3 regions of the Marinobacter sp. DS40M6 genome follow, and region 3 is predicted to be linked to each of the others. Evidence: predicted binding sites of a transcription regulator. Region 3 holds the regulator's gene; each other region holds the start of a gene.
What was found. The regulator FliA, encoded in region 3, starts transcription of late flagellar genes. The targets are predictions, from matches to a motif close to CTAAAGTTTNNNNNNNNNNNGCCGNTAA.
Positions count from the first base shown of each region.

Region 1: a site for FliA is predicted at 5,202-5,229, ahead of flgM (flagellar biosynthesis anti-sigma factor FlgM). Genes of this name have one in related genera too.
Region 2: a site for FliA is predicted at 5,310-5,337, ahead of JJO78_RS19850 (methyl-accepting chemotaxis protein). Genes of this name have one in related genera too.

Region 1 covers NZ_JAFCAE010000006.1:24,828-32,073, reverse strand. The annotation lists gene JJO78_RS15695 (hypothetical protein) at 1-39, shown strand, start outside; gene JJO78_RS15690 (CBS domain-containing protein) at 65-697, opposite strand; gene mnmC (bifunctional tRNA (5-methylaminomethyl-2-thiouridine)(34)-methyltransferase MnmD/FAD-dependent 5-carboxymethylaminomethyl-2-thiouridine(34) oxidoreductase MnmC) at 758-2,671, opposite strand; gene JJO78_RS15680 (peptidylprolyl isomerase) at 2,701-3,318, opposite strand; gene JJO78_RS15675 (hypothetical protein) at 3,560-4,297, shown strand; gene JJO78_RS15670 (flagella synthesis protein FlgN) at 4,340-4,810, opposite strand; gene flgM (flagellar biosynthesis anti-sigma factor FlgM) at 4,818-5,144, opposite strand; gene flgA (flagellar basal body P-ring formation chaperone FlgA) at 5,325-6,029, opposite strand; gene JJO78_RS15655 (chemotaxis protein CheV) at 6,228-7,160, shown strand; gene JJO78_RS15650 (CheR family methyltransferase) at 7,202-7,246, shown strand, end outside.
Region 2 covers NZ_JAFCAE010000010.1:29,031-36,276, forward strand. The annotation lists gene JJO78_RS19840 (valine--tRNA ligase) at 1-2,244, shown strand, start outside; gene JJO78_RS19845 (ketopantoate reductase family protein) at 2,248-3,192, shown strand; gene JJO78_RS19850 (methyl-accepting chemotaxis protein) at 3,225-5,276, opposite strand; gene JJO78_RS19855 (regulatory signaling modulator protein AmpE) at 5,381-6,268, opposite strand; gene ampD (1,6-anhydro-N-acetylmuramyl-L-alanine amidase AmpD) at 6,268-6,894, opposite strand; gene JJO78_RS19865 (DUF1631 domain-containing protein) at 7,001-7,246, opposite strand, start outside.
Region 3 covers NZ_JAFCAE010000004.1:57,414-64,659, forward strand. The annotation lists gene JJO78_RS11025 (chemotaxis protein CheA) at 1-709, opposite strand, end outside; gene JJO78_RS11030 (protein phosphatase CheZ) at 727-1,515, opposite strand; gene cheY (chemotaxis response regulator CheY) at 1,537-1,920, opposite strand; gene JJO78_RS11040 (RNA polymerase sigma factor FliA) at 2,097-2,828, opposite strand; gene JJO78_RS11045 (MinD/ParA family protein) at 2,859-3,671, opposite strand; gene flhF (flagellar biosynthesis protein FlhF) at 3,718-5,004, opposite strand; gene flhA (flagellar biosynthesis protein FlhA) at 5,065-7,239, opposite strand.

The DNA of each region.
Region 1 (7,246 bases), on a different contig from region 3:
GTTCGGCTGTTTACTGGAGAGGGGCTGCCGTTGCATTAATCGAATGCGGGCGATGTGCCCACTGCTATACGCTACCCTCGTGCCGGCTGGCGTTGGCGTACAACTTCAGGTAATCGGTGCTGGTGACGATACCTGCTGACTGGCCCCTCTCATCAACCACCAGGGCCGCATTCAGTTGGTGAGCGAGCATCAGCCTTGCCAACTGGTGGGCATCGGTCTCGGGCGACGAGGTCAGGAAGGCCGGTAGTTCGATATTCACGAAGCTCGCGCTCATGGCGTTTGCATCGGTCTCGTGGAGCCAGGCTAGCAACCAGCGTAGATCCACGAGCCCTGCTACGTTACCGTCTGCGGTAATCACGAGATGGTTGACGCCGTTTTCATCCATGGCTTCCATCGCGTCAGCAACGCTTGCGGTGGCTGGCAGAGAGTGCAGGGCGGGGGTGCAGATCTGGGATACCGGCAGGTAGGCCCGTCGCTCTTTGGGTTCACCGGACGCTGCGGCACCGTATTCCTCAATGGCACGCTGCCGTCCGGAGCGGGCGGCAAGCTGGAACTCGGCGTCGGTTGCCTCACTGTGCTGAACATCGATATTGTGGGATTCGCTCAGTTCTGTAACGTCACCTACGCGGCGGCCCCGGAATATCTCCGGCAGGCGTGTCCCAACGGGTCTGCCGGGTTCACTGACATGAATGGACATAATGATCTGCTCCGGTTACAACAGGGCCTTCTCCGGTTATCGGCAGACAATTGGATTTCTTCAGGCGCTAATAGTTTCCTGCTCCGTTATTTCCACGCGGTGGCAGCGGCCCGTCGCGACCCGTTTTGCCAGGGATCCGGGGAGGCAGACAGGCTGCCCGGAGAGCCGGTCGGCAAGGTACTCTGCGAGCAGGGGAGCGTAACTCAACCCCTTGCTGCCCAAGCCGGTAAACAGGTTGATGCCTTCCAGTGGTTGCCCATAAGCGTCCACTAGTGGACCAGCGACCGGCTGATAATCATGGGTTGTGCATCGAAACCCGACTTTGCCATCGAGTTTCGCCGGATCAACGTCGCCTGAATCCCTGTCTACCGAGCCTGGAACCATCGCATCCAGCATCGATAGGTTATCCCGGTGGCTTTCGGTGGAAAGGGTTGGCGATGAGTCATGAAGATCGAAGGTGGCACCCGCCAGTGTCATGCCACCGTGGGCGGGATTGAGATACCCTGATCCACATACCACTACATCAGGGCAATTCACCGCCTTCGCAGGCAAGTGGGTTACTTGCCCTCGAATCGCGCGAAAACGGAAGCTGCCCTTCAGCGGAATCAGGTCCGGTGTCTGATGGCCGGCGCATATCACCACCCTGTCGACCACAACATCCTGCTCGCCGTTACCTGCGATATGCCATTTGCCGTTGCAGGGAGTAAGTCGGTGGACGTCAAACCCAAAACATTGAAAAATCCGCTCGTGCTCTATCAATGCCCGGCAAAGGCCGCCGGGCTCAAGCCATCCACTGCGAGGGAACCAGAGACCTCCCCGAGTCAGGGGAATGCCGGCAAGCTCAGACGCCTGTTCCGGGCTGATCTGCTGCAATACGGCGCTTGGATAGTCGTTGCGGGCGATGAAGCGGTTCTGACGGTCTTGCTCGCTATCACTGTGCGCCAGTTGAACAAGCCCGGAAGGATGCCAGTGCTCCCCGCCGAACTGTTGATAGTAACGTTGACTGAACAGCAACGATGAGAGACCGAGCTTTGCCTGATCGTTGAACTCAATGCCCAGTTTGACATACAGCGCACCCTGGATATTGCCAGAGGCGGCTGTTCCAGCCTCTTGAGCCTGGTCAATCACCGTGACATGCAATCCCCGCTCCGCCAGATTCCGGGCGAGCAGGCTGCCGGCAACCCCGGCGCCGATGATGGCAATGGATTCAACATCATTCGCGGCTGGTGGTGTTCCGGGGCTGGTGGCATCACCCAGTGTGCCGGTCAACATGTCCCATTTCTGGCCAAATCCGGGTGCTTTTCGCATGGCGAAGCCAGCAGCAATCAGCCGTCTCCGCACCTCGCCAACGGATGTAAAGGTGGCGATCGTCGCGCCGGGCTTGCTGTGGCCCGGCATCGCGTCGATGATTTCACTCGTCCACATGCCCGGATTTTTAGCGGGCGCGAAACCGTCCAGGAACCAGGCATCGGCCTGAAAATCCAGCTCACGCCATGCATCGGCTACGTCGCCGAAAAACAGGGTCAGCCTGACGTGACCGCCGGCGAGTACCAGGCGATGGGTACCGGTGATGGGGGCAGGATACTGTTCAAGCAGTTGGTCAGCGTAGACCTTGAGCTCCGGCCACATCGTAAGTGCTCGGGCAAGGTCCTCCGGAGTCAACGGGTGGCGTTCGGCGGAGACGAAATGCAGGCAGCCGTTGCGTGGTGTGGCTGTCTCATTCCAGGCTTGCCAGGCTGCGAGGAAATTCAGGCCAGTGCCAAACCCAGTTTCCGCGATGACGAAGGAGGAGGCTGCGGGCAATAAGGAGAAACGTTCGCGAAGCCGGTTCTGGCCGATAAACACATACCGCGCTTCTTCAAGGCCGTTCTCGCTGCAGAAGTAAACATCGCCAAAGCGGCGACAGCGGGGTGCGCCACTGCTCCAATCAATGTCTGCGGTTTCAATGGACGGTAGCCTGGGGTCAGTCACAATCATCGTATCCGGTCAGTAGGCTTGATGGGCTACTCTGCCGCGGTATCGGTTTGCCGGACCGAAACGCTACGGATAATGACGGGTTCCTGGGGTACATCCGCCATGCCTCGGGATCTCACCGTTTTCTTGCTGGCGATGGCATCCACAACACCCATTCCCCCTGTCACCTTGCCAAATACCGCGTAGCCCGGGCCGCGGACACCTGCGTTCAGGAAATCGTTGTCGGTCAGGTTGATAAAAAACTGGGACGTGGCGGAGTCCGGTGAGCTTGTGCGGGCCATGGCGATGGTTCCGCGAAGGTTTTTGGCGGTTGGCCTGGCTTCGTTCCGGATGGGGCTACGGGTCTGCTTCTGGTTTAGATCCTGATCAAAACCGCCGCCCTGGATCATGAAACCTGGAATGACCCTATGGAACAGCGTTCCCTCGTAGAACCCGTTTTTGGCATAGGCAATAAAATTCTCAACGGTCTCGGGAGCGATGTCCGGGCGCAGAGTCACCTCAATGGCACCTTCGCTGGTTTCAATAATCACCTGGGGCAGCTCATTCTGTTGCCCTTCTGCCGCCAGGCAGTTGCCGATACCCAGCATGAAGGTTACAGATAGAGCGATTTGCATCACATAACGAAACGGTTTTACGAAATTTGTCATTCTATAATGGCTCACGTAGTTAGTTCAGGGAATAGTAGGTAGCTTCGGGAATGTTTGCTGCGATACTGTTCCCATGAATCCAGTCTGTTGCAGGATGTTAGCAGATAATACTTGTCAAGTCGGGCATATTCCCTGCGGAGTTCATGACTATCAGCTAACCTTTTATCGCATCAGTGGCATTGATGCACTCTGACCGGGCCAGGTTGTACGGCAATCACTGTGAAGCTATTGGAGGCATACCTTGAAAATCCGTCAGGGCTTCGAAGAAAAATCCCGTCTCGGTCGGTTGCTGATAAACCGGGGATACCTTTCCGAAATTCAGTTGGAAGAGGGCCTGCGCCTACAGCATGAGACCGGTCAGCGGCTCGGCGAGGTGTTTATACAGTCCGGCTGGATTACCGAGCGCGAGTTGCATCGGGTTCTCAAGCACCAATCCCGTTACCGCAACGCGGCTGCACTGGTCACTATGGCGGTATTGCCTTTTCAGCCATTGGTCAGTTTTGCCGCTGGCAGCACCACGAATGATTCACGAGACGTTACGGACGCCGCGCAATTGTACGAGCGTGCCGGTTTGGCGCCGCTTAATGACGACGAGATGGCCGGCGTGTCGGGGCAGGGTGATCAATCCTTGTTGGATCGTATCGCCACGGTATCTGCCATGACCGGAAGTAACGACGGGACAGGAGAGGTTGATCCGGATGTCATCGAAGGCCTGAAACTAACAGCGAACATTTTCGTGCCGGTGCTGAACTTCCTGGATTCTGATCTTACGATATCCGGTGTGCATTATCGGGATGATGTTCCCCGTTACACGGTTCGTGACGATGGCGGACTCACCCTGGCGTTCCCGGAAAGGATCGAACAGATCCGCATGGACAATATACGGGTCAGCGGCAGTCAGGGACCGTCCATGGGGAACATTGCCCTCGACAATATCCGCTTCCATCCCGATTCACAGATGACGATCTATACTCGCTGATGGGATGCGTTGGGCTCCGACGTTTGCGGAGCCCAGAAGCCGTCAGGCGCTCGCCAGAACGGTACGGTGTGATACGGCCTTTTGCTCGCCCTGAGCACCGTAGAGGGTCTGGTGCCCGGAAACGCCGCGGAATATATCAGTAAGACGTGAAAGGCGCTTCTGGAGGTGACTGACAACCCGCCCATTATTGCTATTCAACTGGTGACAGGTCTTAAGGCGTTCGTCGGCCTCCCGCCACAAGTCGTAAACATCTGACAGGCCGGCGCTGAGAATAAACCGTGAGGGTGCTCCGTTTTCAGGTCGAAACCCCATCGACACCAGAAGGCGGATTTTGAGTTTGGCCCGTTCACGAATCTGACCCAACAGAGTGTTTTTCTCGCCAGTCAGTGATTCGAGTTTACGGATATCAGATGTGGAAAGGCAGGCTTTTTCCTGCTGCAGGACGTCCGCCAGGGATTCGAGTTGACGGATATCCTGAGATAAAAGGTCTTTCAGTTCATCAATTGCGGCCATGATCTACTCACCCGAAAATGCTTTCATCCATCTCAAGCATTTTCTGGGCCAGTTTCTCCGCATCAACCTTGTAGGAGCCGCTTTCAAGGGCAGAGCGGATCTGCTCGATACGGTCATCGTCCATTTCCGGATAACTGCCGAGCTTTTGTTCGAGCTGTTTCAGGTTCTTCGCCTGGCTGCTCAAATTGACATTTTCGCCACGGGCGCCTTGCGCCTGGGTCTTTGCCTGCTCAGCTGTAGAGGGCTGAGTGCTCTGGGTAGCGGAAGATTTATCGGCCGTGGTTTTCTGGGTGTTGACCTGGCCTGGGCCTATTCCATTAAAGTCAACTGACATAACGTTACCTGCTTAACTGGTCGGCCGCGTTGGGCGGCTCCAAAATTTCATACCTGTCTATCGGCATGGCCTGACGTTTCTTTAGCGATTTTTGCAAGAGTTAAATGACACTCTTGTCATCTTTCAAAAAAAAACCGGCAACAGATTGCCGTTTCCGGTGAATCAATGCCGGGAACGAGGTTACATGGGAATCTCGACATGCCCGGGAGCAGTCACACGGGCACGCACGGTGCGGGAGGACGAGAGGTTCTCAACCAGAACCTGTTCTCCAATCCCGGCACTGGCCAGGGCTTTACCCCTTGAGTTTACCGAAAAATTGCCGCTGCGGGCGCTGATGATAACATGGTCTCCGCGTTCGATCGCTGCCGGAGCCAGCACCAAATCCGGTGTAAATACGGTACCGGCGTTCACGCCGCGGCGCATTTCCATGCCCACTAACTGGTCGACATTGGTTATTGCGCCCCGTCGAATCGAATTCACCACCACGTTATCCGACTGTATTGCCGCTTTCGTCAGTCGTTCGCCGCGCCCCAAGGGGCGGGCGGCGACCATGGCTTCACCGGTTATCGTGACGGATACCGGAAGGAACATGCGCCAGGGGCGCTCGCCCTCGCAGGAAACCAGTAGCGAGGGTTGGGTGGTCCTCCAGGGGTCGCCGCTGAACGATACGCTGAGTGGGGTATCACAGGTTGCGAGCGAGAGGCGTGCGTCGAGTTGGCCGGTATCGTGGGAAACCGTAAAGCCTTCGTTTGCCTGAGCCTCTGAAAATGCCTCCAGAAATTGTTCCGCGCTGCTTTGAATTTGTTCGGACGTGGTCGTGGAGGCCATTGCCGGGCCGGCTGTTACGGTGAATAACAATATGATGGCGAAATTGGTAATGCGCATACGCGGCAGTTTGTCCTATGCTGTCATTAACCGGGTAAAGCCCCGAGTTCAGGAATATCCTAATGATTTCCGGATTCGGCCGTTAAGCCTATCGAGTGAGTCAATAAACCGGCACATAGCCGGTTCCACGCGACTTTTTAGAATAACGCAGCAAGATGCGTGCCGGCAGCAAGACGTTTCGAGTGGGAGATATAAACGATGGCAGGGGTATTGGACAGTGTAAATCAGCGCACCCAGCTGGTGGGCCAGAATCGTCTGGAGCTTCTGTTATTTCGCCTTCGTGGCCGGCAGATGTACGGCATCAACGTCTTCAAGGTCAAGGAAGTGTTGCAGTGCCCCAGGCTGTCATCGTTGCCGAACAGTCGCCCTATGGTTCGGGGCGTGGCCCATATTCGTGGCGAGACTATCCCAATCATTGACCTAGGTATGTCAATCCGGCTTCCCGGTATTCCCAAGGAAGAGATGGCCACCAGCTTCGTGATCATTACTGAGTACAACCGAAAAACCCAGGGTTTCCTGGTGGCTGGTGTCGACCGCATCGTGAATATGAACTGGGAAGACATCCTGCCGCCACCCAAGGGTGCGGGCAAAGACGTTTACCTCACAGCGGTAACGCACTTTGAAGACAAGCTGATAGAGGTCATCGATGTTGAAAAGATCCTGTCTGAAGTGTCGCCGTTTGAGGAAGATGTCACCGAAGAGGTTCGCAATCGCAGTTCAGAGCGGGTGCCTGGCCATCTGCCGGTGCTGGTTGTAGACGATTCGGCTGTGGCGCGACGCCAGATTGAGCGATGTCTCACTGCCATTGGTATGGGAGTGGTGACCAAGAATGATGGCAGGCAGGCCCTGGATTATCTGAAAGAGATTACGGCAGATGGCTCTCGCGCCGCCGATCACCTGTGTTTGATCATATCCGATGTCGAAATGCCGGAAATGGACGGGTACACTCTGGTCACCAAGTGTAAAAATGAGCCTGCAATCAAGGATGTATTTATCATGCTGCACACGTCCCTGAGTGGCGTGTTTAACAAGGCGATGGTGCAGAAGGTGGGCGCTGACGATTTCATGGCTAAATTCAGCCCCGATGAGCTGGCTGAAAGAGTCATGGAAATTGTCGACCGCGAGCAGTGACGCTCCTCCGTTACTTCCGACTCACTCGATAATGAGATCCAATGAAAGCTGAAATAACGCCACAGGAATACGAGGCCTTTAAATCA
Region 2 (7,246 bases), on a different contig from region 3:
GACGGCGAAAAGACGCAGGATGGCAAGAGCTATCTAGTGGTGGCGACCACTCGCCCGGAAACCATGCTTGGCGATACTGCCGTGGCCGTGCACCCGGACGATGAGCGCTACCAGCACCTGATTGGCAAATTCGTTGACCTCCCGCTGGTAGGCCGACGCATTCCCATTCTCGCCGACACCCACGCCGACCCTGAAAAAGGCAGTGGCTGCGTCAAGATCACCCCCGCCCACGACTTTAACGACTACGCCGTGGGCAAGCGCAACAACCTGGTAATGATCAACGTCATGACCCAGGACGCCTGCATCCGCGATGTAGCCGAAGTGGTTAACGCCGATGGCACTGAAAACACCGATGTGGACGGCAGCCTGCCGGCTGCGTACGCCGGCCTTACCCGCGAACAGGCCCGCAAGCAGATCGTGGCGGATATGGACGCCGAAGGCCTGGTACAGGAAGTGGAAGACCACGTGCTGAGCGTGCCAAGGGGCGACCGCTCCGGTCTGATCATCGAACCCATGCTGACCGACCAATGGTTTGCCGATGCCAAAACCCTGGCAAAGCCGGCGATCGAAGCGGTCGAAGACGGTCGTATCCAGTTCGTGCCCAAGCAGTACGAAAACATGTACTTCGCCTGGATGCGGGATATCCAGGACTGGTGCATCTCCCGCCAACTGTGGTGGGGCCACCGTATTCCCGCCTGGTACGACGCCGAGGGCAATATCTACGTCGGTCGTAGTGAAGAGGAAGTGCGCCAGAAACACAACCTTGCCGCCGACCTGCAGCTGAACCAGGACGACGACGTGCTCGACACCTGGTTCAGCTCCGCCCTGTGGACCTTCGGCACCCTGGGCTGGCCGGAAATCACCGAGCGGCTGAAAACCTTCCACCCCACCAACGTTCTCGTGACCGGTTTTGACATCATTTTCTTCTGGGTGGCCCGGATGATCATGATGACGATGCACTTCATGAAAAACGAGGACGGCACCCCACAGGTACCGTTCAAGACCGTGTATGTGACCGGCCTGATCCGCGACGAGCACGGCGACAAGATGTCCAAGTCCAAGGGCAACGTGATTGACCCACTGGACATGATCGACGGCATCGAGCTCGATGACCTGCTGGAGAAACGCACTGGCAACCTGATGCAGCCCAAACTGGCCGAGAAGATCGGGAAGCGCACCCGGAAGGAGTTCCCGGAAGGCATTACCGCTCATGGTACGGATGCCCTGCGCTTCACTCTCTCCGCTATGGCGACCACCGGCCGCGACATCAACTGGGACATGAAGCGCCTTGAAGGCTATCGTAACTTCTGCAACAAGCTGTGGAACGCTGCCCGTTACGTGCTGATGAACACCGAGGGCGAGGATTGCGGCGTCAACGGTGAGGCCGTGGAATTGTCGCTGGCAGACCGCTGGATCATCAGCGAGCTGCAAACCTGCGAGCAGGACGTGATCCGCCATCTTGACCAGTACCGGTTCGACCTGGCCGCGTACGCCCTGTATGAGTTCATCTGGAACGAATACTGCGACTGGTACCTGGAACTCTCCAAGCCGGCGTTGAACGACGACAACGCCAGTGCGGAAGCCAAACGTGGCACCCGCCGCACCCTGGTACGGGTGCTGGAAGCGGTCCTTCGCCTGGCGCACCCGATGATGCCGTTCATCACCGAAGAAATCTGGCAGCGCATCGCACCTCTGGCCGGTAAGAGTGGTGACAGCATTATGCTGCAACCCTTCCCCCAGCCAGATGCCAACAAGCAGGACTCTGCGGTTGCCGCCGATATTGAATGGCTGAAAGGCGTGATTGTCGCTGTTCGGAATATCCGCGGCGAGATGAACATCTCCCCTGCAAAAGCCATCCCGGTGCTTCTGCGTGGTAAAAACCCAGACGACAAACGCCGCTTGGACGAGAACCGCCAGTTCCTGTCATCACTGGCGCGCCTGGACAGCCTGGAATGGTTTACCGAAGGCGAAGCCCCCATGTCAGCCACCCAATTGGTTGGCGAGATGGAAGTGCTGGTGCCCATGGCCGGTCTGATTGACAAGGATGCCGAACTCAAGCGACTGGACAAGGAACTGGAGCGACTGCAAAAAGAAGTTGGCCGACTGGAAGGAAAGCTTGGCAACGAGAAATTCACTGCCAAGGCGCCCGCAGAGGTGGTAGAAAAAGAGAAGGAAAAGCTCAGCGATGCCCAGGGCAGCATGAGCCGGCTCAGCGAGCAGCGGGCCGCCATCGAGGCCATGTAACCCGTGGCCGAGGCAGGGAAGAATCAGGGTCTGTCCGGGAATGGCCGCATTGCCATTCTCGGAGCAGGCTCCATGGGCCAACTCTGGGCGGGCTACCTGGCCACCGGGACGGCAACGTTTATCCCTCGTCACGAGGTTTCCCCGGAAACAGATCAACCCGCGCTGACTTACACGTTTCAGCCGTTCGAAGGCCCAGAGGAAGTCGTCACAGTTCCCTACCTGCTCGCCACAGCAGCACGCCCTTCACTGTTGATGGTCACCACGAAAGCGGGCGATACGCTCGATGCCATTGAATCCAACCTCCATTATGTTTCTCCGGACACCCCCATTGTCCTGTTCCAGAACGGCATGGGCTGCCAGCAAGCGGTCGCCGAGCGTTGGCCACAACGACCGATCCTGGCCGCCAGCACCACCGAAGGAGCGAACCGCCCAGCACCAGGCTGCACAGTCCACGCCGGCAAAGGCGAAACCTGGGTTGGCCCATTAACCAAGAGTGTGACGACGCATCTGACGCAGGTAGTAACGGCGCTTGGCACCAGCGGGTTAACGGTTCACGCAGAGCAAGACATTCAGAGGCGGCTGTGGGACAAACTGATCATCAATGCGGGTATCAATGCCTTTACGGCAATCCTCGACTGCCCGAACGGTGACATCCTCGCCGACCCGTTCTACCGGGAACACATCGATGAGTTGTGCGACGAAATCTCGAAGGTGATGAAGGAGGATATCGGAAAAGCCCTGCCATCAATCACAATTCGCGAACGCATCGAAACGGTTGCCCGCAAAACGGCGCGGAATACCTCATCCATGCGCAGCGACAGGCGGCGGGGCCGCCCTACCGAAATTGACTTTATCAATGGGTATATCGTCGGGCGCGGGCATGCGCTGGGCGTTGATGTTCCGACAAACCAGATGCTGACAAACCGTATTAAACAGCTATCGCCATAGATGTCAGGAGCATACCCTTCAGATCCCGAATGTCAGACCCTGAACGCTTCCACGAGACGCTGCAGGGATGCAGTCAGTTGTGACATTTCCCGTGACGATGCCAGGGTTTCCTCGGCGTTATCTGCCGTTTTCTCACCCAGGACACTGATTTGTTCAACGTTGGTATTGACGTTCTTCGCCACGGCAGACTGCTCCTCAGCCGCCTGTGCGATCTGGTGGCTCATATCAACAATGGTCGAAATCCCCTGGGCAATCCGGTCCAGCGCTTCCGTCACTTCCGCCGATTTCTTCACCGTGGTTTCAGTCACGTCATGGCTGTTGGTCATGGCCGCAACGGCTTCCTTCACGCCGCTCTGCAACCGGGTGATCATACCCTCGATTTCTTCAGTCGATTTGTGGGTACGCTGTGACAGTGAACGTACTTCGTCTGCCACAACCGCAAAACCACGGCCCTGCTCACCGGCGCGCGCAGCCTCGATGGCCGCATTCAATGCCAGGAGATTGGTCTGCTCCGCAATCGCCTTTATTTCGACCAGAACCTGGCTGATGTTATCGCTGTCGGCGTTTACCCGGTTGATGACATCAACCGCGCCGGAGATTTCGGTGGCAAGACGGTTGATGGTGGCGACGGTATCCGCAACCACTCCACGGCCTCTCTCGGTATCCTCTTCAGCCGCGCCAGCGCTATCAGACACGCGATGAGCACTCTCAGTGACCTCATTGACCGCTTCCACCATCTGGTTCATGGCTTCGTTGATCTGGCCAGACTCCTCCATCTGCCGCGCAACGGCCTCACTGTTCGCAGCCGCGGTATCGTTGACACGAGTGGCCTGGCGATCGACGTCCGATGTAGTGCTGCTCACTGAGCGGATCAATTCGGCAATCCGGTCCGTCATGTTGTTGAACTCGGTAGTCAGTTCACCCAATTCATCACGATTATCCAATTGGATGTGAGTCGTCATATCGCCCTCAGCCACGGACCTTGCTGCCGTGCTGAAACGATTAATAGCCGTGCGTACCGACATAAAGAAGCCGACGTAGAGGTAAACCACCACCAACAGGACAATTACCAATGCGGCAATAATCAACTGCCGTTGCTGCAGCTCGCCCTCCAGGCGTGAGTTCAGGTTTGCGCCAACGACGTCAAAAATTCCAGCCTTGAGCGCATCGTAATGGGCAAGCTGGTTTTCGATGGTGCGGTTGAAATCCCGCCAGGGTAACTCGAGGCGCATGGGCGTGATGATGTTGGCATCCAGCTCGTCACGCACAACCACCAGACTCTCGAGAATGCCCTCGACAGCATCACCTGTCGTTTTCTCCAGGTTCGGCGATGCATCCATCGATACGGTCAGTGCAGGCCCGAGCAGCGATGCGCGGTTGGTCAGTTCGTCATAGATTTCATTAAGAGCGTCACTGAGGTTGTAACCCACCTGCCCGTCGATGAGCGCAAAGGTCCCGAACGTCCTGGCCCTGCCAATGATGCTGCGGGCATCCGGCAGTGACTCACGCAAAAGCCCCAGAAGCAGCAGGTTTTCCCGGGATGCGTCCTGCCCCAGGCCGGAAATTTCAATGGTCGCGGACAAGAGCGCCCGCACTTTCTGGACGAACTCTTGATAATACTTGAACTGGGGGTCGATATTGCCCTGATAGCTGTCAGTCGATTTGAGTGTTTGCCACTCTTCCACCAGCATCGCCACCTGCTGGGACCAGTTACCGGACTCATCAAAACGAGCCTCTGCGTTAACCAGTTCCTCAAGAATTCTATCAATCGTTTCTGACGACTCTGCGGACTGTGAGAGCAGTTCATTGTCATCCTTGATCTTGCCGGGGGCACGAAAATCCCGGTATGCCATGGACTCTGCCAGCAGCGTATCCACCTTTTCGAGCTGCTCCAATCCCTCCACGCCCCGGGTCATGGTATCAACCGACCGGTTCAGTTCACTGATAACCAACCAGGAAAGGGCAATAATGGGAAGCAGGAACAACACACTGATCAGGCTGAATTTGTAGAACATCGGCAGCCGATTCATCAGCGCTACTGCAGGCTTGATAAGCTGGTTCACGTGTACCCCCACAGAAAGCATCGAAAGGATGGAACTTTATTCTATTTGTTTATATTGTCGACTAAAGTACTACAAACTTGAGTGTTTTTCGGCGTAAAAATGTAATTTTTGTCAAAATGTCGTGATCAGCGCACACCGGCAATAACCAGCAGCGCAAGGATGCAGATCCAGACCAGCATGCTTCGGTTCAGCAAACCCCGGATGGCCTCCAGGCTGCGGCCACCAAAGCCCGCCCATTCGTCCGGATGGATCTTTGAGAACCGTTCCGGGTCCAGTGCGTAGCCCGTCAATGCCGCGCTCGCGGCGCCCATCAATAGCTGGTTGGTTCTGAGGCTAAAATCAAACAGTCTTCGTTTTCCTTCTTTCATCCAGCCGGCAAGATCACCTGCGACTCCAAACGTGAAGGACAGTAGTCGTGAGGGAAGCCAATTGAGTATCTCCGCCAGCGCGGCAAACCCTGGTCTCGCTGCCACCTGCGGCCAGTGATCCCTTAACGCGACAACTCCCCTCGCAAAGAAGGCAGCCGCAATACCGCCAACGGCATACCAGAAAGCGACCAGAAAAAAACGCTCGAAGACGCTGACCATCAGCGTTCGTGACAAAGCCAGATGCATCTCATCGGGCGACGTTGCCGCGCCCCGTTCGTCAGCCGGTAAAATATCCATAACGTGATGCCAAGCGGACTGCATGTCGCCCCTGGCCCAGGATTCACTGTAAACCTCCAGGCGCGCCCGCCAACCCGGCGCACCCATCAACAACACCATCAACAAAAACTCCAATGGATACGCGGCCATGCGCCAGCCAATGGTGTGCAGATAGTACTCCCCGGCGGCCAGAATCAGCGAGGGCACAAGAATAATAACCAGCCCCTTCCATAGGCCTGCCTCGTTACCAGACCTTTCAGCGCCTCCCCGGTTAAACGCGGAACGCCACAACGGCTCAGAAGACCAGGCGTTGGCCGCATCCAGCTTGCGTCTCACCAGGTAAGCGAGCAGAAACACCACCAATACCATCAGTTATCCGCTCCGTTGCCATGCCCTGTACCAAGCAGTTGCCGATATCGGGGCCAGTCAAAAGCCGGGCCTGGATCGGTTTTGCGACCGGGTGCGATATCGCTGTGCCCGGTGATCCTCTCTGGCGTGATGGCCGGCCACGACTTCATGATCAATGCTGACACGTCAGCAAGCACCTCATACTGAGCTGCGGTGTATGGAATGTCATCCGCACCCTCCAGCTCAATGCCGATTGAATAATCGTTGCACTCTTCCAGGCCCTGAAAGCAGGACCGCCCGGCATGCCACGCGCGCCCCAACAAGCTGACGAACTGAAGGCATTCGCCATCCCGGCGGATCAACAGGTGTGACGAAACCTTCATATCGGCGATGGTCTCGAAATAGGGGTGCTCTGAGGGGGACAGTTGGTTGCAGAAAAACCGTTCGATGGCATCGCCTCCGAACTGCCCGGGAGGAAGGCTGATATTATGAACAACCAACAGGGATATTGCCGCCCCTTCGGGGCGTTTGCCAAAATTTGGAGACGGGCACCAACGGGCGCCGGCTACCCGACCGGTCGTCCGTAATCCGGCGACAGCCGGTGGCGACAGGTCAATGGTGTTGCGCGAAGGGATGGTTTCAGACAATGTGGTTCCAACAGGCCGGGGCGAACAGACCGGACCACCGATGCGTTCGCCGTTGTTGCTTTGATGCCCCTGATTGAAGCACAAAGTCTCCGGTCTTGCTATACGATCAGTCCTTGCGGCTACTGCGAAGGTTGTCGATGATGGATTCCAGCGCCCGGTCGAATATCAGGCCGTCGTCCAACATGGAGATCTCATCCGCAGCGAGCGCCAGTGCAAGGTTTTCACGCTGATATTCCGCCACTTTGGCACCACTGCGATTAACGAAGATGTACTTGCCCGTCGCCTTGATAAACGCGGCCAGCTTGCAGCGTGTTTTGTTGCCATCACGGGTCAGCTCAACCCAGGAGCCAAC
Region 3 (7,246 bases):
CCGAGGCATCCTGGCTGTCAGGGGCTGCCTTGCCGGTTTCAGGCGGGCCTGAGAACTGGCCCTTGCCATGCAATTGGTCCAGCAGGGCCTCGAATTCATCATCGGAGATGTCGTCTCCGCTCCCTCCGTCACCGCCTGAAGATTCATTGCCGTCGTCACTGGAAACCGGAGCGCTGCTGGTCTTTTCCTCTTCCAGGGCATCCAGCAACCGCTCGAATTCGTCGTCGGTAATATCACCGCCATCTTCTCCAGAACTGGCTTCGTTGCTCTCGTTCTGTTCTTCGCGAGCGACCGCTGCGTTTGCTGGCGACGACTCCCCTGCCGGCTGCGCCAATGCGTCCAGAGCGGCAATCAGTTCCTCGGGAGCTGGCGTCGGTTCCTCGTGGTGGCGAACCTGTTCAAACATGGCATTGACGTGATCCAGGGCTTCCAGCACCACGTCCATCAGTTCCGAGTCCACCTTGCGCTTGTGGTTGCGCAGGATATCGAAGACGTTCTCCGCGGAATGACAGCAGTTCACCAGGGCATCGAGTTGCAGAAACCCAGCGCCGCCTTTTACGGTGTGAAAGCCTCGGAAGATGGCGTTGAGCAGATCGCTGTCGTCCGGGTTTTGTTCCAGGTCGACCAGTTGCTCCGACAGCTTTTCGAGTATCTCGCCTGCCTCAACAAGGAAGTCCTGCAGGATCTCTTCATCGGCATCAAGCGCCATGCGTTACCCTCTCTTACTCAGAAACCGAGACTGGACAGAAGATCATCAACATCGTCCTGTCCCGATACTACGTCTTCGCGTTCTTCGGCCTTGATCTGTGGACCAACACCCTGTTCCGCCGATATCTTTTCCCGCTCTTCCAGTTCATGCACGGTGCCGGTCATCTGGTCCACATGACTCGCCATCACTACCAGGCTCAACAGATGCTCTTCCACCTCTTTAACCAGAGTGGTGACCTTTTGGATCACCTGCCCAGTGAGGTCCTGGAAATCCTGGGCCAGAAGAATTTCCGACAAGTTGTCGTACATCGCCCCGGCATCGGTATTCAGGGTCACGAAAAACGTGTCGATACGGGCATAGAGCTCACGAAATTCAGCCGGCGCCATCTCGCGGCGACGCAGTTTCTGCCACTGGTCTCTCAGCTCGGCGGCCTCGTCGCGGAGGGCGCTGGCCTTGGGCATAGCCTCCTCAACCAGATCCATGGTCCGATTGGCCGCTTTACCGGTCATCTGAACCACGTACTCAAGGCGATCCGACGCATCGGTCATCTTCGACAGAGCTTCTGACTGTTCGGCGTTACGGGGATCGATCTGGAAATTGCGGATCGCCTCGTGGAGGCTGCGGGTCAAGCGGCCGACTTCCCGATACAGGCTCTGGTCCCTCACCTCGCTCAATTCATTGATCAGCGTCATCGCGCGGCCATAGTCCCCGGCGTTGACCTGTTCAACCAACTCGGCCGCCTGGCTGCGGAGTTTCTCCGTGACCTCCGGGTCGAGCCCCTGTGGGTCTTTTTTTCTATTGCTCATGGGAGCCGTCCGACCTCTGAATTACTGGATGCGTTCGAAGATCTTCTCAATCTTCTCCTTGAGTACGGCTGCCGTGAAGGGCTTGACCACGTAGCCGTTCACACCGGCCTGCGCAGCAGCGACAATCTGGTCGCGCTTCGCCTCGGCGGTCACCATGAGCACAGGCAGGGTTTTCAGGCTGTCATCGGCACGGACTTCCTTGAGCAGATCGAGTCCGGACATCCCTGGCATATTCCAGTCGGTTACCAGAAAATCGTATTTGCCGCTCCTGAGCATAGGCAGTGCTGTATTGCCGTCGTCTGCTTCGTCAGTGTTGGTAAAACCGAGATCGCGAAGCAGGTTCTTAATGATCCGTCGCATTGTGGAGAAGTCATCCACAATCAGGATTTTCATGTTCTTGTCCAATGGGACCTCCAGTTAAAAACGCCCGGAATTCGTTTTTGGCTTCCGGCTCACAGTCTAGCAGGCCGGTAGTTTAACCGCTTATTGTGTGGCCTTTGAGCCGGTTGTAAAGCACCGGTTACCAAAAGGCTACAGTAAAGAATGCCTGGTAACGCCGTTCAATGGGACTGGCGGCCTGTTCAGCTCTGCCAACCAGTAAGACGCCCCCGCAGACGGAGCGCGGCCTGGCTGTGAATCTGGCTGACCCGGCTTTCACTGACACCCAACACAGCACCAATTTCCTTCAGGTTCAATTCTTCCTGATAGTAAAGGCTGAGCACCAGCTTTTCTCGCTCGGGCAGGTCACCAATCGCAGCTGCCAGGCTCTTCCGGAAGTTGTCAGACGCCAAGCCATCCAACGGGTTATCACTGTCCTCTGTTTCTTCTATCGGCAGCTCGCCGGATTCATTGAGCTCATCCAGGCTAAAAAGTCGGCCACTGTTAGCATCGCTCAGGGAGGAATAGTATTCGTCGAGGTCCAGCCCCAGCTCCTCGGCTACTTCCGAGTCTTGAGCTTCCCGACCCAGGCGGTCCTCGACAGCCTTGATGGCTTTGGCAATGCGGCGGGAGTTCCTGTGGACGGATCGGGGTACCCAGTCACCTTTGCGAATTTCATCTACCATGGCTCCGCGAATCCGGATCCCGGCGTATGTCTCAAAGGTAGCCCCCTTGTCGGAACTGTATCGCTGTGCAGCTTCCAACAAGCCAATCATGCCTGCCTGCATAAGGTCATCCAGTTGGACAGATGCCGGCAGCCGCGCCATGAGGTGAAGCGCTATTTTTTTGACCAGCGGGGCCTGCTCCTCAACGAGCTGGGAAGGTCCTCGTGTACCCGTCCGGTTGTAGGTTCCAAGTTCTTTCGCCAATGTCATGTATCCGGCTATTCAGTGACAGGATCAAAATCAGACTTCGACGAGCCGCTCCACAAAGAATTCCAGATGTCCCCGGGGCGATGATGGCAGCGGCCAGCTATCCACTTTCTCCGCGAGGCTCTTGATCGCCAACGATGCTTTTGCCCGCGGATAGGCATCCAGCACGGCACGCTGGCGCTGTACCGCTTTTTTTACGGCCTCGTCATACGGCACCATACCCACATATTGTAGGGCCACATCAAGAAAGCGCTCGGTAACCCGGGTCAGTTTTTCAAACAGATGGCGACCTTCCTGCTCATTCCTGACCTGATTGGCCAGTATACGGAAGCGGTTGGTGCCGTAATCCCGGTTCATAAGCTTTATAAGGGCGTAGGCATCGGTGATAGAGGTAGGTTCATCACAAACAACCAGTAATAGTTCCTGTGAGGCCCGGAGGAAACTGACCACCGATTCGGAAATACCCGCAGCGGTATCAACGATCAGCACATCGATCTGGTCACCCAGTTCGCTGAACGCGTTGATCAGGCCAGCGTGCTCCAGATTGGAAAGCTGGGTCATGCGTTGGGTACCTGAGGACGCAGGCACGATTTTGATGCCACCGGGGCCGTTGACCAACACATCCCGAAGGTCACATTCCCCGGCGATGACGTCCTGGATATTACGATTGGCGGTAATGCCAAGCAGAACGTCAATGTTGGCAAGGCCCAGGTCGGCATCGAGCAGCACCACCCGCCGTCCCATTTGTGCTAGGGCGATGCCAAGGTTCACTGATACGTTGCTCTTGCCAACGCCCCCTTTCCCGCCGGAAACGGCAATCACCTGTACCGGATGTGGTTTGCTCATACTGACTCTGATCTCTTGCCGCGTTTAACCGCAGGCTGTGTTGTTTTTAAACAGCGACTGCCTGTTGCTGCTGGAGTTTCTTCAGCCTCTCCACGGCCAACCGCACCAGCGGAATGGACTCAGCGTGGTGCAGGTCTTCCGGGATTTTCTGCCCGTCGGTGTAATACGCCACCGGCAATCCCGTTTCCATGACGAATCCCAGCGATTCACCCAGGGTCAGTGCTTCATCGATTTTGGTCATCACACAACCCGTAAGATTTGCCATCTTATAGCAATGCCAAACGGATTTCATGATGCGCGGCTGACTGGTTGCCGAAACCACCAGATGGGTTCGAATCCGATGGTGACTGCGAGCCAGCTCCATAAGCTGCTCCTCGTAGCCCTTGTCGGTGCTGGTCAGGCCAGCGGTATCAATCAACACCAGGTGCCGGTCCGACAGTTCGTCCAGTATGTCGTCCAGGGAATGGGTTTCGTCCACAACCCGAACCGGAACGTTCAGTATGCGCCCGAACACAAATAGTTGCTCATGGGCCGCGACCCGATAGCGATCGGTGGTGACCAGCGCCAGAGAGTCGGCGCCGTGGCGCAGCACATAGTGCGCGGCCAGCTTGCCGATGGTCGTCGTCTTGCCGGACCCGGTTGGGCCCACCAGGGCGTAGACACCGCCCTCATCCGCCCATTCAGTACGCGCGGTCTTCACACCGGCGGCCAGCATTTTCAGAGACTGCTTCCAGCCATCCTCAAGCCGGCCTGCGCGGTGGCGCCGGGACAGAGAGTTGGCGAGCTCCAGCCCGAGACCAAACTCCTGCAACCTCTCAGACAGCCTCTGCTGTACTGCGTTCACCGCTGTTTGTTCGGGTTCACCGCCATTCCGGGCACTGACCAGGTCACGAAGGGAACTGATCTCCGCACGCATTTGCGCCAGTTCTCCGGAATAGGCAGCGGTAGGCTCTTCAACCACCATGTCATCGTCGGCCAGCGATTCTTTCGACAAGCCAGCGTGGCCGAAGTCCCCACCCCCAACCGCATTACCATAGGTCGCGCGCTTTTCCCGCACTTCCCGAATACGATCGCGAGAGCGGCCGAGTTCGTCCTCCAGGCGGCGATGCTGTTCCGCCTGCATTTCGGCCAGTCGTGAGCCATTGGTGGCTTCCCGCGCAGCGTCACCGAGGCGTTGGCGCGCCATATTTTCGTCATAATCGAGCGCTGTCACAATTTCGACGCCACCATCCACACGACGATTGGAAAGGATTACGGCATCGGGACCCATCTGATCCCGCACCTGACGCAGTGCCTCTGCCATGCTTTGGGCAAAAAACCGCTTAACTTTCATAATGATGCTTCCTCCCCGGTCAGCGCTTTCCAGCGCCTTCCGCCTTTCCAGCCGCGGCCTTTACTGACCGACGGATGCGACAATAGTGATCTGTTTGTTATCCGGAATTTCCTGGTACGACAGTACATGCAGACGCTCTACTCCGTAGCTGGCAAACTTCGCCAGTACCGGGCGCAAGGGCCCTGAAACCAATAGAATCGCCGGCTTGCCCAGCATCTCCTGGCGCTGAACGCTGTCCTGGAGCGACCGCTGAAGCTTCTCAACCATATTTGGCTCCAGCACCAGCCCGATGTCTTCCTGACCGCCGGATTGTTGACTCTGCTGCATGGACTTCAGCAATAACTGTTCCAAGTCTGGATCCAGAGTGATCACCGGGATCTCTGTGTCGTTGCCACAGATACTCTGGACAATCATCCGGCGCAGTGACTGGCGGGCAACCGTGGTCAGCAGCTTCGGGTCCTGGCTCTTCGGATGAACGTTCACGATCGCTTCGGCAATAGAGCGCATGTCACGGATCGGCACTTCCTCTTTCAGCAGGTTCTGCAGCACCTTCAGCAGCAGGCTGATGGAAATGGTGGTGGGTACCAGTTCTTCCGCCAGCTTTGGAGATACTTTCTCGAGCTGTTCCAGCCACTTCTGGACTTCCTCATGGCCAAGCAGTTCGTGGGCGTGTTTCTGGAGGATCTGGTTGAGGTGTGTTGCCACTACGGTACTGGCGTCCACGACGGTATAACCGAGGGTCTGTGCCTGGTCTTTCTTGTCCGGTTCGATCCAACTGGCGTCCAGGCCAAAGGCGGGGTCTTTGCCCTCTATCCCCTCGATCTTGCCGAACACCTGACCTGGGTCTATCGCCAGTTCACGGTCCGGATGGATTTCTGCCTCGGCAATGGTCACCCCCATCAGGGTGATGCGATAAACATTGGGCATCAGGTCGAGGTTGTCGCGAATATGGACCGAAGGCATCAGGAAGCCCAGATCCTGTGAGAGCTTTTTGCGAACGCCCTTGATGCGGCTGAGAAGCTGACCACCCTGGGACTTATCCACCAGGGGAATCAGGCGATAGCCCACCTCCAGGCCCACGACATCCACGGTGGCCACATCGTCCCAACCGAGTTCCCGGGTTTCCCCCGGCGGCGGCAGCTGGGCACTGTGTTCACCGCCCTCACCACCGGGCGGCAGGTCGCGCCCCGGGCCTGCCGGACGGGCACCACCGCCCCGGACCGGGAACACACCATCTTCCTCAACGGTCTGGCGCTCCTGCTGCCATATGTACCAGGCAATACCACCGGCAATCGCGCCCAGACCAAGGAATGCCACGTGCGGCATGCCAGGAATCAGGCCAAGGATGATGAGGATAACGGCAGCGATACCCAGCGCCTTGGGAGCGTTGAACATTTGTTGCAGTATCTGCCCGCCCATGTCCTGGCTGGACGTTACCCGGGTAACCATGATCGCTGCAGACGTCGACAGCAGCAGTGACGGAATCTGTGCCACCAGGCCGTCACCAATGGTCAGTAGTGCATAGTTCTGTGTAGCGGTACCAAAATCGAGACTGTGCTGAAGCATACCGATGGCAATGCCACCGATCAGGTTGATGGCCAGGATCAACAGGCCGGCAATGGCGTCGCCCTTGACGAATTTACTGGCGCCGTCCATGGAGCCGTAGAAATCGGCCTCCTGGGCGATTTCAGCCCGGCGATGCTTGGCTTCTTCCTGGTTGATAAGACCGGCATTAAGGTCGGCATCGATAGCCATCTGCTTACCCGGCATGGCATCCAGGGTGAAACGCGCGCTGACTTCAGACACCCGGCCGGCACCTTTGGTGACCACCAGGAAGTTGATGATCATGAGAATGGCGAAGACCACCAGGCCAACCGCGTAGTTACCGCCGATGAGGACCGCGCCGAACGATTCGATCACCTTACCGGCCGCATCACCGCCCTCATGGCCGTTGAGCAGAACAATCCGCGTGGAGGCAACGTTGAGCGCCAGCCTCAACAGTGTTGCCACCAACAACACTGTCGGAAAAGAGGCAAACTCCATCGGCCGCAAGGCGTAGACACACACCAGCAGGATCACGATCGACAAGGTGATGTTGAAGGTGAAGAAAACGTCCAGCATGAACGCCGGCATGGGCAGAATCATCATGCCCAGCAATCCCATCAACATCACGGGAATGCCGATATTACCCCGCGTCAGGGATTTGACATTATTGAGGACTAGCGCTCGGTCCATGCCGGGA